3 regions of the Saccharibacillus sp. WB 17 genome follow, and region 1 is predicted to be linked to each of the others. Evidence: riboswitches for the same ligand, from Rfam matches in the RefSeq annotation. Region 1 holds a riboswitch; each other region holds the start of a gene.
The links. A riboswitch is a leader RNA that binds a small molecule or an ion and turns the genes downstream of it on or off. The one in region 1 is predicted to bind cyclic di-AMP.

Region 1 (3,275 bases):
TTGCCGAAAACGAGCCAGAAGTCGCGAATTTTTTCTGTTTGAAAAACAGTCTTAACTTGGTGAAAAACATTGGGCGGCCGAGTCTCGGCAGCCTATTTTTATGAAAAGGAGAGATCATTATGTTATTTGATACTCATACTCATATGGACGCGCCGGAATTCGAAGCGGACCGGGACGAAGCGATGGCTCGGGCCGTCGAAGCGGGCGTGACCCGGATGGTCAATATCGGCTTCAACCGCGAGACCATTCCGACGACGCTTGCGCTGGCCGACAAGTACCCGTTCGTCTACGCGGCGATCGGCTGGCATCCCGTCGATGCGATCGATATGCGGGAAGGCGACCTGGAATGGATCGAATCGCTGTGCGCTCACGAGAAAGTGGTGGCGATCGGCGAGATCGGGCTCGATTACCACTGGGACAAATCGCCCAAAGACGTTCAGCAGCGGGTGCTGCGGGAGCAAATCGCGCTGGCGAAACGGGTCAAGCTGCCGATCGTGATCCATAACCGTGAAGCCCACGAAGACACGCTCCGAATCCTCAAGGAAGAAAACGCTTCGGAAGTCGGCGGCATCATGCATGCGTTCTCCGGCAGCTGGGAAACAGCCAAAATCTGCCTCGATCTGGGCTTCCATCTCTCGTTCGGCGGGCCGGTCACTTTCAAGAACGCCAAGCAGCCTAAAGAGGTGCTCGAGAAGACGCCGATGGACCGGCTGCTGATCGAGACGGATGCGCCGTATTTGACGCCGCATCCGTACCGCGGAAAACGCAACGAGACGGCTTACGTTCGTCTCGTCGCAGAGACGGCTGCCCAGCTAAAAGGAATTTCTCTGGAAGAAATTGCCGAACAGACAATGAAAAATGCGAATAAACTTTTTGGTATCGGTTCTTAAAGAGAGCAAATGCAGTGAAAAGAAGAGTATTTACGAGATATTAATCTCTTAGGTCCAAAAAAGGGCAGAAGATTACAAACTTTTAACCTTTTACTCTGAAATACGTCAAAACGAGCGGCTTTACAAACGCCTGCGAAAAAAGCTATTATCTTGTCAGTGATTAATCCGGCCGTATGTTCGGTTAATCCGACAAATTCATGTACCGTCTCGCTGAATCTTCGTCAGGAATGACGAAGAACGGGGGAACCCGAAGCGGTCTGCCGATTATGATTTCCGAACTTACCGTTCGGTGAAAGCAGCCCGTGGTCGATTCCTTTTCAACTGGGTCTACGGGGTGAATTGGAGGTCTTCTCGCCATGAGCGGAAGAACCGACATAGGACGACTCTCTTCGTCCGAACCCGACAGCTAACCTCGTAAGCGCACAATAAGAGAGAGGCAGCCACGCGCCTTATGTTTTCCTCAGATCGTCAACTTGTCGATTTTATAAGAGGGAAGCCCGCGGAAGAGTCCTCTTAAGTTTTCTTGAGCCGCTCTTTCCACAGGCTTCTTTTGTTTTATGGCAGTTCTGCCGGAGGGAACAGCGTACATAAGTGTGGGATTCAAGGCTGAGCTTTTAGACTGGGATGAACGTAGAGACGTGTTCTCCGATCGGAATCGGGAGGAACATACGGGAAGCACGCTTTTTGCGCTGCCCGTTTCTACGAAAAAATAGCAAGTAGTCGCGTCAATTTTTCTATGTATGCACTTGACGGCGGGGCTATGGAGGAGGACGGAAGAGTGGGAATTTTCACCAAAGAAGACACCCATGGTTCACGATCATCCAGCATGACTTACGCTTGGCGTTGGAAACGCCAGAACGGGCTTCAAATTTTGGGTGTCGCACTATTCGTCGTCGCAGTCGTGACGATGGTACTGCTCGGACTGTATGCACAGGCCGAGAAGCATATTGTGCTGATCGTAGACGGAAAAGAACAAGCGGTAAGCACGCATAAAGGCAGCCTTCAGGAACTGCTGGACGAGCATTCGCTCAGCCTGAAGCCTCAAGACGACGTATCGATGGCGCTCGGCGCTTCGGTTCAGGACGGCGATCGCATTGCGATCACGACGGCCGTACCCGTCACCTTGACGATCGACGAGAAAAGCCAGAAGCGCTTCACGACCGAGAAAACGGTAGCCGCGGCGCTCGCAAGCTGGGACGTCGAGCTCGGCCAATTCGATAAAATCTCGGTACCGGTCAGCTCCCCCGTCCAAAACGGCGGAGCGGTGAACATCACCACGGCCGTACCGGTCACCGTATCTGTCGACGGCAAAAGCAAGCAGGCCTATACCGCCGAGAAAACGGTAGCCGCCGCGCTTGAAGGATGGGAAATCCCGTTCAGCACGCACGACAAGATCTCCGTACCGCTGAGCGCCGCCGTCGAAGCGGACAGCAAGATCGCGATCACGACCGCCATTCCGATCAACCTGACGGTAGGCGGAGAATCGCAAAAGACCCTGACGACCGAAAGAACGGTTGAAGGCGCGCTGTCCGCGATGGACATCGAGCTAGGCGAACACGACAAAGTGTATCCGGGCGCTACGGCTCCATTGACGGAGAACGCCGACGTATCCGTGTATCGCATCAACAAGTTTACGGCCGATCAGGAAGTTAAAGTTCCGTACAAGACGATCGAAAAAGAAGACTCCTCGCTGCTGAAAGGCAAAACCAAAACGGTCCAGGCCGGCGTCGAAGGCGTCGTGGTCCACAAGGTCGAAAAGGTATATCAAGACGGAGAATTCGTAACCAAGTACGTCGTCGACAAAAAAGTCAAAACCGAAAAGCAGGACAAGATCATCGCCGTCGGCACGAAAGAGCCGGTCGTCGAGAAGACGTTTGAGCCGGCAGCCGCCGCCAAACCGTCGGCCAAAGCGGCCTCCGTCAAGTCTTCCTCGTCCGCCAAAGGATTCGAATATAAAACCGTGCTGACCGGTGTGGCCGCTACCGCTTATTCTTCGGAAGAACCGGGAATCGGAACACGCACCGCAACGGGCACGACCGTGACCGAAGGTCGTACGATCGCCGTCGATCCGAACGTGATTCCGCTCGGATGGTGGGTCTATATCGAAGGATACGGATACCGCAAAGCGGAAGACACCGGCAGCGCGATCAAAGGCAAGAAAATCGACATGTACTACGACAGCCTCGGAGCTGCGCTGAACTTCGGCCGCAAATCCGGTCTGACGATTTACGTAATCGGACCGAACAAGCCGTAACGAAGTTTGTTTCCGAAGCGGGCGTTTACGCTGACGGCCGCCGGATGCTATAATCAACCGTATAGGAAACGAAACCGAAGAAGAGGAGGTTCTCCTCTTCTTTTTGTTATGAGAGCCAAAGGAGCGGACAC
Region 2 (3,275 bases), on a different contig from region 1:
GCGGCGAAGGCCGCGAACAATTCCAGACGCTCCTGATCCGGGTCTTCGTGGATGCGGTACAGGAACGGAACTTTGGCTTTGCTGAAATGCTCCGCCACCGTCTCGTTCGCCGCCAGCATGAACTCTTCGATGATGCGTTCGGCAATCGAGCGCTCGCGCGTCACGATGTCGATCGCTTTGCCCTGGTCGTCGAGCAGCACTTTGGCTTCTTCGAAGTCGAAATCGACCGCGCCGCGCTTCATGCGGCGTCCGTTCAGCTTGAGCGCCAGCTCCTGCATCGTGCGGAACGTGTCGGCCAGATAGCCGTAACGCTCCTGCAGTTCCGGATCTTCTTCTTCGAGCATGCGGCGCACGTTTTTGTACGTCATGCGCTCGACCGTCTTGATCACGCTTTTGAAAATATCGTAGCGAACGAGCTTCATCGACGCGTCGAATTCCATCTCGCACGACAGCGTCAGACGGTCCACGCGCGGATTCAGGCTGCAGATGCCGTTGGACAGGCGCGGCGGCAGCATCGGAATGACCCGGTCCACCAAATACACGCTGCTGCCCCGGTTATACGCTTCCTGATCGAGCTGGGAGTTTTCTTTGACATAATAGCCGACGTCCGCGATATGCACGCCGAGCACGTAGTTGCCGTTCTCGAGGCGTTCCACGTTGACCGCGTCGTCCAGGTCTTTGGCGTCTTCGCCGTCGATCGTGACAATCTGCTTGCCGCGCAGGTCGCGCCGGCCCTGGCTGTTGATCTCTTCGTCGGAGATCGTCTCCGGCGCCTGCTGCGCTTCTTCGAGCACTTCGTCCGGGAAAGACTCCGGCAGCTGGTGCTTGCGGATGATCGACAGGATGTCGACGCCCGGGTCGCTGTTATAGCCCAGCACTTCGATAACTTCGCCCTGGGCCGCCGCGCGGCCTTCCGGGTAGGCGATAATGCTCACGACGACCTTCTGGCCGTTCAGCGCGCTTCCGGACCGTCCGGCCGGGATAAAGATGTCGCGCGTGATGCGCTTGTCGTCCGGAAGCACGAAGCCGAACGATTCCTCGTCCTGGTACGTGCCGACGATCTGCGTCACGGCGCGCTTGACGACCCGCACCACTTCGCCTTCCATGCGTCCGTTCGAAGAACGGCGCGACGCGATGCGAATCAGCACCGTATCGCCGTTCATCGCGCTCAGCATGTCGTTCGCGTTAATGTATACGTCCGCGTGTTCGCGATCCTCGGGAATCAGGAAACCGAAGCCCTTGGCATGCGTTTGCAAACGTCCGCGCAGCAAATCCATACGTTCCGGTACGCCATAGCACTGGGTACGCGTCAGTACGATCTTGCCTTCTTCTTCAAGTCCGTTGAGCATGTTCATAAACTCCCGAAACTGTTCCGCATCGTCGATGCCGAAATGTTGCTCCAGTTCCTGGTGCGTCATCGGCTTGTAGGCGCTCTCGCGCATAAAGCCCAGCAGCATATCTTCCGTTATCATGGTTATCACCTCAAAATGGCTCCGGCTGCCTACAGACCGCCCGATCGGCTGCAGATCGCGAATGCTCGATTTTTTCTTCTACATTCTCTATTATACGTTAAAAGTACCCGCGCTGGCGCATGCTTAATCCTTGCTTGCTTTTTCGTGCGCATTTATTTGAATATATACAAAAAAAAGCCCTCGTCTCCCTTGAATCCAAGGATCAACGAAGGCTTCCCGGGCAGTCCAACCGCCCCGATCGCCGGGTTAGTTGGTCAGAGCCGTAGTCAACAACGCCATGATTACGAATCCGGCACCCAGTACGACGGTCGTGCGCTCAAGCACCAAGTCCATGCCGCGAGCTTTGCTTTTGCCGAACAGATGCTCCGCACCGCCGGAAATTGCGCCGGCCAAGCCTGCGCTTTTGCCTTTTTGCAGCAGTACGACCGTGATCACACCGACAGCAAAGATCAAGAGAACTACCTTCAGAAAGATTTCCATGTCGTTTAACCTCCTAAGCGTAAGCCGCGTATCCTGTATCGATTGAATCAGAGTTTCTAAAATGGAAAACAGCATTTTCAGTCTACCATAGTTCTCGGTATTTGACAATCGACCAAGGGCAGACCGGATGCGGAAAAGAATGGGCGATCCCTGCAAGCGGACGTTAAGAAGCCGCGCGGCGGCTGGATCTCCCGCGGCGCGGCTTCGGTTCATTTGACGGTATGGGGACGTACGGCCCTGACAAGCTCGCGCTTAACGGCGCTGCTCTTTGGCTTGGACCGTACGGTCGGTCCAGAGAATGTATCCCGCGGATACGGCCGTAAGGACCAGAATGGCCATGATGATCATGGCATCCGACATGCTTTTTCCTCCTCTGCTGATGTGGCTCCGGTGTGACGTGCGAGAATGGCCTGGTTTTCGAAAGATGCGAAAAAGGTCACCTCTCCTGCTCTGCTTACGAGGTTAGCTGACGGATTGGGACGCAAGAGTCGCCCCGCCTGCCGCAGATCCGGCGTACCGGAGAGCGTCAGGCTTCACCCCATGAGCGCCTGTGCGGCGTCTCGATCGGTTCCCCCGTTTTTATCGAAAAATTCAGCAGTCTAATCTGGGTCTTCGTGTTCGAGTGACGAATCTCATCATCCTTTCCGAAAAGTGGGCGGCATGCCGGAACGTTCGATGTGCCAAGCTTCGAAAGTCCGGGAAGAAGCGGCATTTCCCCTGCGCCTCGCGCGGTCATATGCAGCTTTTATGAACCGTATCTTAACCCCTTCTGACACCTCGTGTAAAGGATGAACCTGAGCGTTTTTTGCGGGTTTGGGCGTTAAAAGCTGACATTGGAATCTCCCACGAAGCCGGATCTTTCCTTTTCGCGGAAAACCTCCCGTTTGCTCGATTTAGCTCTGAAAATGCGGCTGAAAAAGCAGCCTGCGGCACTTTGCCGGAGCTTGATGGGCCGTTTAGGTCGAAAAGCGGATTTTGTTACCGTTTTCATATGTGGAAACGAAGTCGTTTTGAGCAACCTGCCCGGCCTTGCGGGACGTTCGTTCGGAGCGGGATTTGCCCTGTGCGGGCGCGAGAAAAAAGCCTGAGACGAGTCGCAGGCTTCGAAGATCGGAAAGGCGGATCGCACGTCCACGCAGCTTCCGTGAAGGCTCCGACCGTACGCGGCGGGAGCTTTTTGCCGGTTTTTTCGGGTTCTTTTCCTATTCAAAACTCAAAGCGTCACGCCGTTCAGAATCCCCCAAGCGCGCTCAAGCTTGGCCTGATAGGCCGGATCGTCCGCAGAGTTCATGAACCGCACGCGCCCGCTTCCGCCGCCGGCCA
Region 3 (3,275 bases), on a different contig from region 1:
TGCGCATGCTCGTCCAACTTTCGTCTTCTCTATTGTAATAACCGGAAGCCGGCTGTTTGACTTCATTACAGGTCTAAACAAAAACGTCTCCTGACCCGAAAGCGAAACCCAATGCCGTCGGAGGAGACGTTCGTCGATCAGGATATCAAGGCTTCGGCAAGCGAAACCTGCATCCTATGGATATACGCGTCGGAACGCTTCTTCGACCTGGGGCAGGATATCGTCCCAGCTCGCGTCCGGCAGTTTGCTGACCGTTACGAAGTCGCGCATGCCGAAAATGTTGTCCACGCCGTCGATTTCGACGAGCGCCGCAGCCAGCGGATGCTCGCTCGGCTCTCCCGCTTTGACCGACGTGCTTTTCGGACCTTCGAACAGGACGGAATCCGCTCCGACCCGAACCGAATTGGGATTAGGCGTTTGTTGAACATGAATTTGAACCGTGATAGTCCTCACCTCTTTCGTAAATTTGTCCGCCGGAAAGCGGACGAATTGGCTCTATTGTAACATATGGCCGCCCTGCGGCGCCGACTCTTTCGAAGCGGCCGGGCCTCAAGCGCGGTTTTGCAGTTCTTTCCACACTTTTTTGTTGCTGTATTCGCGCTTGGAACTGATATCTTCGCCGAACCAATCGGGCGGAGAGAACGCCTGCGCCTCTTCGAGCGAGTCGAATTCGACTTCGGCCACCGTCAGGTCAAGCTGTTCGTACCGGTCCAGTTCGACCGTGAAGCCGTTCCATTCCCCCGTCGTCCGGGTCTTCGTCAGCGGCACCGCTCCCGAAGCCCGGAACAGCTGGCCGTAGATGCTCTCGGTAATGGAGTATTCGATCTCTTCGCGGCTCATGCCGTTGCCCTGCTTGAACGTATGCGTATATTCGACCTCGCCCGTATCGGCGTCGACCATTCTGCGCACGCGCACCTCCTGCTGCTCGTCCAGCGCCAGGTAAGTCTGCTCGATCGTCTGCTGCGAGCGGCGCTGGAACGATCCGGCGGCGATCAGTTCTTCCGGCGTGCGATCCAACAAAAATTTGCGTTCGATTTCCGTTGCCATGCGGCTTCCTCCTCGTATGCCCGTATTTTCTTCTATAAGTATACCCCGAAAGATCGGGCTCCCGAAAGCCAAGACGGCGATTTAACGGCAAACGCAAAAAAGCGCGTAGGCTACGCGCTTGAATAGAGCAGTAAGCAGGCAAGCGTTTTCATAAAAAAACTTCACATGAACCGTCATGCGTTTTTGTAGCGTTCGTATTCGTTCAACCATTCGTCCAGCTTCTGCGACTGCATCAGCACGCGCTGATCGAGGAAACCGTACTCGTCGGCCAACTGGTGGAGAATTCGACGCTGGCGTTCCATCTCATCTTGAATATCTTTGTTGTTCATCTCCAGGCCCTCCCGCTCGAGTCCTCTATACCATAAATCGGTAAAACAGCACCAATCCAAGAGATAAAATCCCAACATTTTAAATAAACTTTTTTGCGCGCAGCTATTGTCGAACAGGGCGAAACTGCCGAAAAAGAAATATCCAACGCTGTACGTTCGGGCTTTGCGAAGCCTTCCGTACCGCCAATTGTAACAAATACGTGCGTTTTTCCCAGCAATAATTACAAATTTGTCACTTGTGTTTCGTTTTCAGCCTGTTATAATCATGCGATGTCGATAAGTTTTTTGTGTTTTAAAGGAGCGTTTGACAAACCGATAGTCAGTAAGGTAGAGTATCAATAGTTACAAAATATTAATAAATGCCGAATTTCTTAACGCAAGAAAACGGGGGAACCATTTCGGGTGAATTATTCTTGTTTCAGAGGGAGTATAGGGAAATTCCTACCACCGAGCCCTTAGCTAACTCCGTAGGCATCAGGGGGAAAAATTTTTGAAGAAGCTTGTCATTTCCGTATTGGGAGCAGCCATTTTGTTTACGTCGGGGGCCACAAGTACATATGCCGCCAGCTCCGCACCACTTAACGCCGCAGTAAGTCAAGTCTCGGGCACGCCTTACAAATACGGCGGCACGACGACCTCAGGTTTCGATTGTTCCGGATTCACCCGATATATTTTCAAAAAGTTCGGCGTTTCGCTGGCCCGTACGGCTGCAAGCCAGGCTCAGCAAGGCACGACCGTATCCAAGTCCAATCTCCGCGTAGGGGATCTCGTCTTCTTCAACACGACGGGACGCGGAATTTCGCACGTCGGCTTCTACGTAGGCAACGGCAAGTTTGCCAATTCTTCGAGCAGCAAAGGCGTCAGCATCGCAAGCCTGTCCAATTCGTATTGGGGCAAACGCTACGTGACCGCCAAGCGCGTAACAAGCGACTGGTCTTACGGTCAAATGGTTCAGAGCTGATTTTCTCCGCACGTCTTCGTCTTCATCAACTCTCTCATATCCATCACACCCATATTCGCTTCAATCAACATCTTCCATTAACCCGTTCCTTCCGGCGCACGAGCCGGGGAACGGGTTTTATCGTCTCCGGGGACCGTTCCTTTTAATCAGATACTACATAGACGGACAGGCCGTCGATTTGGTTGCATTTCTTGCGAACTTTTTTTGAACTTTTTTTCGGTTTTGCCCTAACGGGCTTTTTTTGCTATAGTGGACCCATCTTTCCAAATGGGGTGACGAGGAGAATGTTCTGCCGCATCGTTCGAAGTAGCTAAGGATCGGGCCGGATCAAAACGCGTACCGGCTATCAAGGGGGTTCTCTGCCCTCTGATCGCATCCCTTGGTTTTACGACAACGATGCTGCATGGAACCTTCTCTTTTTGCTGCGTCCGCAGCGACTCATTCCCTTTTGAAAGGCGGTTTTTGGTGTGTTAAAAAATAGCGTGTCCCTGTTCAAAAAACAAATCGTGCTGTACGTGCTGCTCGGCTTCGCCCTGCAGTTCGCTTCGGCTTACGGCATTCATACGTTTCAACGACTGATCGACCGGATCTCGCTCCCCTCCGGTCTCGGCGAGTTAGGCAGCCTGCTGCTGCTCTACGGCGTGCTGCTCGGCGCGTGCGCCCTGCTGAACTACGCGGCGGAGTACCCGCAGACGCAGCTGCCGCGCGGCCTCACCGAGAAGCTCAAGCTGCTGGCGCTCGCCCGCCTCTCGAACATGGATTACCGCGCCTATCGCGATCTGGGCACGGGCGAGCTGATCCAGAGCATCGAGAACGGAGCGCAGGCCGGAGCGGGCATCGTGTACGGCTTTTACCTGCGTATCCTGCACGAGCTGCTGCCGACGCTGCTGTTCAGCCTTCTGTTCATCGGCTTTTACAGTCCCGGTATCATGCTCGTC

Region 2: it holds a riboswitch for cyclic di-AMP, as region 1 does, so the genes downstream of both, secG (preprotein translocase subunit SecG) here and FTE24_RS01915 (ubiquitin-like domain-containing protein) in region 1, are expected to answer to the same signal.
Region 3: it holds a riboswitch for cyclic di-AMP, as region 1 does, so the genes downstream of both, FTE24_RS16475 (C40 family peptidase) here and FTE24_RS01915 (ubiquitin-like domain-containing protein) in region 1, are expected to answer to the same signal.

What each region holds. Positions count from the first base shown of each region.
Region 1 is NZ_VPFK02000006.1:11,881-15,155, forward strand. Features, by position in the region: gene FTE24_RS01910 (TatD family hydrolase) at 120-890, shown strand; cyclic di-AMP (ydaO/yuaA leader) riboswitch at 1,089-1,327, shown strand; gene FTE24_RS01915 (ubiquitin-like domain-containing protein) at 1,717-3,144, shown strand.
Region 2 is NZ_VPFK02000042.1:49,520-52,794, reverse strand. Features, by position in the region: gene rnr (ribonuclease R) at 1-1,472, opposite strand, end outside; gene secG (preprotein translocase subunit SecG) at 1,719-1,952, opposite strand; cyclic di-AMP (ydaO/yuaA leader) riboswitch at 2,388-2,559, opposite strand; gene murI (glutamate racemase) at 3,166-3,275, opposite strand, start outside.
Region 3 is NZ_VPFK02000029.1:151,150-154,424, forward strand. Features, by position in the region: gene FTE24_RS16455 (pseudouridine synthase) at 1-7, opposite strand, end outside; gene FTE24_RS16460 (NifU N-terminal domain-containing protein) at 175-453, opposite strand; gene FTE24_RS16465 (CYTH domain-containing protein) at 550-1,047, opposite strand; gene FTE24_RS16470 (aspartyl-phosphate phosphatase Spo0E family protein) at 1,221-1,376, opposite strand; cyclic di-AMP (ydaO/yuaA leader) riboswitch at 1,727-1,865, shown strand; gene FTE24_RS16475 (C40 family peptidase) at 1,867-2,337, shown strand; gene FTE24_RS16480 (ATP-binding cassette domain-containing protein) at 2,805-3,275, shown strand, end outside.